DNA from 2 places in the Pseudoalteromonas sp. GB43 genome. Region 1 is predicted to be linked to the other one. Evidence: predicted binding sites of a transcription regulator. Region 1 holds the regulator's gene; the other holds the start of a gene.
What was found. The regulator FliA, encoded in region 1, starts transcription of late flagellar genes. The targets are predictions, from matches to a motif close to CTAAAGNTNNNNNNNNNNNNGCCGATA.

Region 1 (3,404 bases):
TGATTAACACAGTATTAGATCAAGCAAGCGGCCTGCGCAAAATGAATCAAAATAATAATAGTGGCGTTAAAGTTATCGCTGTGACTGGCGGTAAAGGTGGAGTGGGTAAAACCAACGTTTCACTCAATACCGCAATCGCATTAGGTCAGCAAGGAAATCGTGTATTAGTATTAGATGCCGATTTAGGTTTGGCAAACTGTGACGTAATGCTTGGCCTTCGTGTTGAACGTAACTTATCTCATGTTTTGTCAGGCGAGTGTGAGCTTGACGAAATTCTCGTTGAAGGCCCTGCAGGCATCAAAATTGTACCAGCGACGTCTGGTTCGCAAAGCATGGTGGAATTAACACCATCTGAGCATGCAGGTCTTATTCGCGCTTTTAGCGAGTTAAACACCGAGTTTGATATTTTAATTGTCGATACCGCCGCAGGTATTTCTGACATGGTATTAAGCTTTTCTCGTGCAGCCCAAGATGTTGTTGTGGTTGTATGCGATGAACCTACCTCAATTACCGATGCTTATGCGCTTATAAAAGTGCTTAGCCGTGAGCATGGCGTATATAAATTTAAAATTGTTGCCAATATGGTGCGCAGTTTGCGTGAAGGGCAAGAATTATTTGCTAAACTTTCAAAAGTAACGGATCGCTTTTTAGACGTTTCAATGGAGTTGGTAGCTACCATTCCTTATGACGAGAACATGCGTAAATCTACGCGACGTCAAAAGGTGATTGTTGAATTATTTCCAAACTCACCAGCTGCGGTGGCGTTTAAAACATTAGCAACAAAAGCAGTTAAGTGGCCGATTCCTAATCAACCTTCTGGCCATTTAGAATTTTTCATTGAAAAACTAGTAAACGGCTAACTATGACAACATCGGTGAATAAAGCGATGGGATATCAATCAGCACAAAACTTAAATGCGATTGTTGAAAAACATGCCTCTTTAGTTAAAAAAGTGGCGTGCCATCTAATTGCTCGTTTACCTGCCAGTGTCCAACTCGATGATTTAATTCAATCAGGCATGATAGGCCTAATTGAAGCATCAAAAAACTTTGATGCTAGCAAAGGGGCTAGTTTCGAAACTTTCGCTGGAATTCGTATTCGTGGTGCGATGTTAGACGAAATTCGTAGAGGTGACTGGGCACCACGCTCAGTTCACCGAAATGCTCGCCTTGTGGCTGAAACCATTTCCGAATTAGAAAGCACGCTAAATCGTGAACCTAAAGATACAGAAGTCGCTGAAAAACTTGATATAACGCTCGATGAGTACCATCATATTCTACATGATGTAAATTCTAGTAAAGTATTAGGTATAGAGGACTTAGGCGTTGATGAAGACGTCATTACACCTGTAGGTCAGGATTTAGGACTAGACAAACCGTTTAATAACGTTAAAAATGAGCGGTTTAACCAGTCTCTATTAACGGCTATCCAATCGTTACCAGAAAGAGATGCACTTGTTTTGTCTTTGTACTACAACGACGAAATGAACTTAAAAGAAATAGGACACATACTCGATGTTAGTGAATCGCGTGTGAGTCAGATACATGGTCAGGCGATGATTAAGCTCAAAGCAAAAATCAATGACTGGATTAATTAGTAGTAAGTAAATATAGGTTCAAACCTCACCGGAGGATGTTTTGGATAAAAACATGAAAATTCTTGTTGTTGATGATTTTTCTACAATGAGACGTATCATTAAAAATCTATTAAGGGATTTAGGTTTTACCAATGTGCAGGAAGCTGACGATGGGTCAACAGCATTGCCAATGCTACAAAATCAAGAATTTGATTTTGTTGTAACAGATTGGAACATGCCAGGTATGCAAGGCATTGATTTGTTAAGAGCAATTCGTGCTGATGATAGCCTTAAGCATATTCCTGTATTAATGGTGACAGCTGAAGCGAAAAAAGAACAAATTGTTGCTGCTGCTCAAGCGGGTGTTAATGGCTATATCGTTAAACCATTCACTGCTGCGACACTTAAAACCAAATTGGAAAAAGTGTTTGAACGTTTAGGTTAATCTAAGGGGAGAGGCTTATGTCAGCACTAGCTGCGCCTCAAATAAGTTTAGAGCAAGCTCGTCAACTTGTTGAGTTTCTTGAAAATGGTGAACAAGAAAAAGCTGATCAGCTGATACTTGAAACAGCATCAAAAGAACAATCAGAGCTGTTTGCTGAAATCGGTAAACTGACGCGACAATTACATGAAGCGCTAAAAAACTTTGATCTAGATACTCGTCTTTCAGATTTAACTACCGATGCGATCCCAGACGCTAAGCAGCGCTTAAATTATGTTATGGAAATGACAGAAAGCGCCGCTAACAAAACCATGGATGCAGTTGAAGCTAGTTTACCTATAGCGCAACAACTTGCAGATGAAATAGCGACGATTAAACCAACGTGGGATCGTTTAATGAGCCGAGAAATAGAGCTCGGTGAGTTTAAAAAGCTATGTCATAGCTTAGATAATTTTATGAATAACTCGCATACTAAAACCGATGAGCTACAGGGCTTGATGACCAATGTGCTGATGGCACAGGACTATCAAGATTTGACGGGGCAAGTAATCCGTCGCGTCATTGAGTTAGTGCGAGAAGTAGAAGACAGTTTAATTAATCTCTTAACTGTGTTTGGCAGTCAAGAAGATGGTCATCAACAACAAGAAAAACAGGCCATAGAAAAAGCACCTGCAACAAGTGATACACTAGCAGGTCCTGAAGGTCCATTATTGATAAAGACTCTCGTGATGATGTTGTCTCAGGACAAGATGAAGTCGATGATCTATTATCAAGTCTGGGCTTCTAAGAGGAGAGTAGCTGCATGAGCTTTGAAGTCGATGAAGATATTTTACAGGATTTCCTTGTTGAGGCAGGAGAAATCTTAGAGCTTTTGTCAGAGCAATTAGTTGAGCTTGAGAACAATCCCGAAGACAAAAATATCTTAAACGCCATTTTTAGAGGCTTCCACACTGTCAAAGGCGGTGCAGGCTTTTTAAGCATGACTGAACTTGTTGATGCGTGTCACGGTGCAGAGAATGTTTTCGATTTATTACGCCAAGGTGTTCGCAGTGTCACTCCTGAGCTTATGGATGTTATTTTACAAGCTCTGGATACCATCAACGAAATGTTCGCAACGATTCAAAATCGTGAGCAACCAGAGCCTGCAAATCCTGCGCTTCTAGACGTTCTTCATAAATTAAGCCAACCCCCTACAGCGGAAGAGCTTGCAGGTGAAGATGTATCAGTAGCAGACGATGTAGCAGTTGCACCTGAAGAACCTGCTGTTGAAGAGGCTGTTGTTGATGCACCTGAAGTAACAGCTAACACGGCAGCAGACAATATTGATGAAGATGATCCATTTGCGTTTGATATGTTGTTTGATGGCGGCGGTCTTGCTGATAGTAA
Region 2 (3,404 bases), 350 kb from region 1:
CAAGTATCAAATGAAGATGCCATTGCCATGGCTCATGAACTGATGAAAAACGAAGGCATTTTAGTGGGTATTTCTTCAGGTGCCGCAGTAGTTGCTGCAAAGCGCCTTGCTGAAAAACCTGAAAACGCAGACAAAAACATTGTGGTAATTTTACCAAGTGCAACTGAGCGTTACTTATCAAGCCCATTATTTGCTGAAGAGTTCAGCGATAAAGAGCTTGTTCAGTAATCACCAAGAATCTCTTAGTTTTTAAAAAGGATGCAAACATGCATCCTTTTTTATTATCCAAAATAAATAAAACTATTAATTTTACCGAGTTAACTTTACATCATGCTCATTTAGTCACACACTTTATTTTAAGTTCACTCGAAAAACTACAACAATGAAAAATATACTTTTAATTTTTATCCTTTTAAGTAGCAGCATTCTTTCCGGTTGCGGCTCTGAAGATGCACCAAAAGGTGAAAAAAACACCCCTGGTAACGTAGCGACCCTCTATTTTGATGCTTTGTATAACCAAAACGATTTAAATAAAGCGATGGAATACGCCACGCCGAAAATGGCGCGAATTATGAAATCTTATGGTACCGCTGGGCAGTTCGCTCGCAACTTAGTCAATATGCAATACGATGAAGTGGTGATTGAAGTCGATATGACTAACATGAGCTTGCGCGAACAGTATGGCGATAAAGCCAACATCAATTTGATTTTTACGGGTTATTTTAATGGTAAGAAAATTGATGATATGCGCAGTGTGAAAATGATGCGTAAAAAAGGCAATTGGTACATAGAAAAAATAAATGCCGATCCGTTTGCGCGATAATTGATTACTAAAACTAAAAAGGGCCTGATGGCCCTTTTTTGTTTTAGAGTATTACTGCGAACTGATATTCGTATTACTCTTCGTCAAACTCTTGATGTTGACGCTGTGCAGGACGCGCTAAGATTTCGACATAAAACGATGTAAGCTCTTTTGCTTCAATATCGCTAATACATTTATTAATCTCTGCCACGTGAACGACATTGGCCTCATCCGCTGATTCACCAAACTTACAGTCAAACGCCCAATAGTCGGCACCTGCTGGGAGTGTTTTATTACGCTCACGTTTCAAGTATTTTTTTACTTCGTGCTTGGCTGCATCAACCATACGAGGGTATTTAATTTTCTCGTGGTTTAGCGTGAATGTTTTCTTCATTATAGTCCTAGTAACTTGGTTCAATGACAATGGCATTAAGCCATAGACTGCTATTATAACAAGCGCATCTTAATTTAGCTGTACTTTTTATTAAGTTTATTCATAGTCTATGACAATTCGATTAAGCCTCGAATGCTAAGCTGTCGCCAAATGCAGAGGTTGATGTATCGCCTCATTAGTAAGACTATCATAAAATGCGGCAGCGTCGATTTGTGGGCGCTCAACGGGTTTGTTTTTTTCATAAAAGCGTTTTCTAACTGCTGGCTCACAGTTATCAATCACTTCTAGCGGCACATGTTGCTTATCATCACGAACATTCAAAGGCTCTGGATTTAAGCAATGACGTAATTTTATATCTGATAAACCACCTTGCAATAGTCTAAATGCATTTTCTTGCCCAATTAGCATATCAAACTGTTCGGGAGCTAATGGTTGTGTAGGACCAGCACCTAATTCAGTACGCAGAGCAGACTCAGATACTTCAGGATTGCTTAATTCAGTTTTTGGTAGGTGGAACTGGCTAAAATCGAGCGCATCATGAGAAAGCATTGCGAGTAATAAAGCAAACTCTCCAGAGCGGTGCTCGTGAACACTTTTATTTAGACGATTATCGAGTTGACTCTCTGTGAGCAACAAACCATCAATTTGCATAGTCTTTAGCCAAATAGTTTCTTGATTAACCAGTTATCGGCATTTATGCATTTTTCTTTAGTTTTTTTCTTTACTTAAATAATCAGTTTGCTATTATCAGCGCCGTTGCATTGGAGGGGTTCCCGAGCGGCCAAAGGGATCAGACTGTAAATCTGACGGCTCAGCCTTCGCTGGTTCGAATCCAGCTCCCTCCACCACTTTTCTTCTCAGTGAAGTGGGGCCAAATGCAATAGTAAAAATTTGTGTGGAGGGGTTCCCGAGCGGCCAAAGGGATCAGACTGTAAATCTGACGGCTCAGCCTTCGCTGGTTCGAATCCAGCTCCCTCCACCACTCTTACTCTTTCTAGCTTTACTCTTTCTAGCTTTACTCTTTCTAGCTTTACTCTTTCTAGCTTTACTCTTTCTAGCTTTACTCTTTCTAGCTTTACTCTTTCTAGCTTTACTCTTTCTAGCTTTACTCTTTCTAGCTTTACTCTTTCTAGCTTTACTCTTTCTAGCTTTACTCTTTCTAGCTTTACTCTTTCTAGCTTTACTCTTTCTAGCTTTACTCTTTCTAGCTTTACTCTCGCTAACTTAATCTACCAACTCAAACTGCTCCCATTCGCTTTTAACCATTGCTCTGCTTTTTTATAGTCTGGATAAAACTGGCTCACACGTTGCCAAAACTTAGCGCTATGATTCATATGTAAAAGATGCGCAAGCTCATGGACAACTACATAATCAATCACCCAGGTTGGCGCACTTGCTAAATGTAAATTAAAAGTCAGCTCACGGCGTTTGTTACAACTGCCCCAGCGACGTTTATAATGTTGAATTTTAAGCTTTGTAGGCAACGTCTCAGACATTTGCAAGCAGTAATCATGCACTCGCATTTCGATATAGCTCTCAAGCTTTTCATGCATAAACTGCTCAAGCAAAGCGAGGTAGTTAGCCTCTTGATGTTTGACACGTGATGATATTAGTAAGGTAAGCTGAGGCCGCGCATCTTGTTGCCAAGTGTTTTTGGACCTTGCCGAATACTATTGGGACGTTTTGCCCAAACAACTTAATAGTGGCGTTTACTAATGGCAATTGGCGACGCTCAGCTTGCATAGATTGCTTTGCTATTTGTTCAGCGACCCAATCTTGCTTAGTGTTTAGCCAGGCATCTATTTCAGTTTGTGGAACATAAAAAGGCGCATACACAGTAAGTTTCTGCTCAGCAACTTTAATTGCCACGGTTGTTCTGCGTTTACTGCGCTTTAGGGTGTAATCCAACAAAAGTAAGCCAATTCAATTAATAAAAAAATGAGAGATTCCATTTTACCCTGCTAAATAGCTGCTAATCTATAAAGATGACTCACAAATAAGTTTTCATCCTTATGCCTGACAAACCATGTTGTAGTTATACCTCACCAACAGGTAACAAGTGCCAAGAAACAGATATGGGCTCTGGATTTTGCTTTTGGCATGATAGTAAATTTGATAAATCAGGGCTAAATCTAACCCAAAAATTAGAACGCTATGCCAAAAAAGGAGGCTTACTAGAAGGGTTACAATTAAAGCGAGCAAATCTTT

Region 2: ACRWSG_RS15445 (VC2046/SO_2500 family protein) is a predicted target of FliA. The motif match lies at 1,882-1,908, and genes of this name have one in related genera.

Annotation. Positions count from the first base shown of each region.
Region 1 is NZ_JBPCHJ010000001.1:2,890,472-2,893,875, forward strand. Features, by position in the region: gene ACRWSG_RS13710 (MinD/ParA family ATP-binding protein) at 1-860, shown strand, start outside; gene flhF (flagellar biosynthesis protein FlhF) at 1-7, shown strand, start outside; gene ACRWSG_RS13715 (RNA polymerase sigma factor FliA) at 887-1,597, shown strand; gene cheY (chemotaxis response regulator CheY) at 1,638-2,021, shown strand; partial or broken gene ACRWSG_RS13725 (protein phosphatase CheZ) at 2,039-2,805, shown strand; gene ACRWSG_RS13730 (chemotaxis protein CheA) at 2,821-3,404, shown strand, end outside.
Region 2 is NZ_JBPCHJ010000001.1:3,244,682-3,248,085, reverse strand. Features, by position in the region: partial or broken gene cysK (cysteine synthase A) at 1-228, shown strand, start outside; gene ACRWSG_RS15455 (hypothetical protein) at 383-823, shown strand; gene ACRWSG_RS15450 (DUF6172 family protein) at 897-1,196, opposite strand; gene ACRWSG_RS15445 (VC2046/SO_2500 family protein) at 1,332-1,847, opposite strand; tRNA gene ACRWSG_RS15440 (tRNA-Tyr) at 1,960-2,044, shown strand; tRNA gene ACRWSG_RS15435 (tRNA-Tyr) at 2,094-2,178, shown strand; partial or broken gene ACRWSG_RS15430 (pentapeptide repeat-containing protein) at 2,201-2,425, opposite strand; gene ACRWSG_RS15425 (M48 metallopeptidase family protein) at 2,426-2,749, opposite strand; gene ACRWSG_RS15420 (YgjP-like metallopeptidase domain-containing protein) at 2,775-3,065, opposite strand; gene ACRWSG_RS15415 (ion channel) at 3,209-3,404, shown strand, end outside.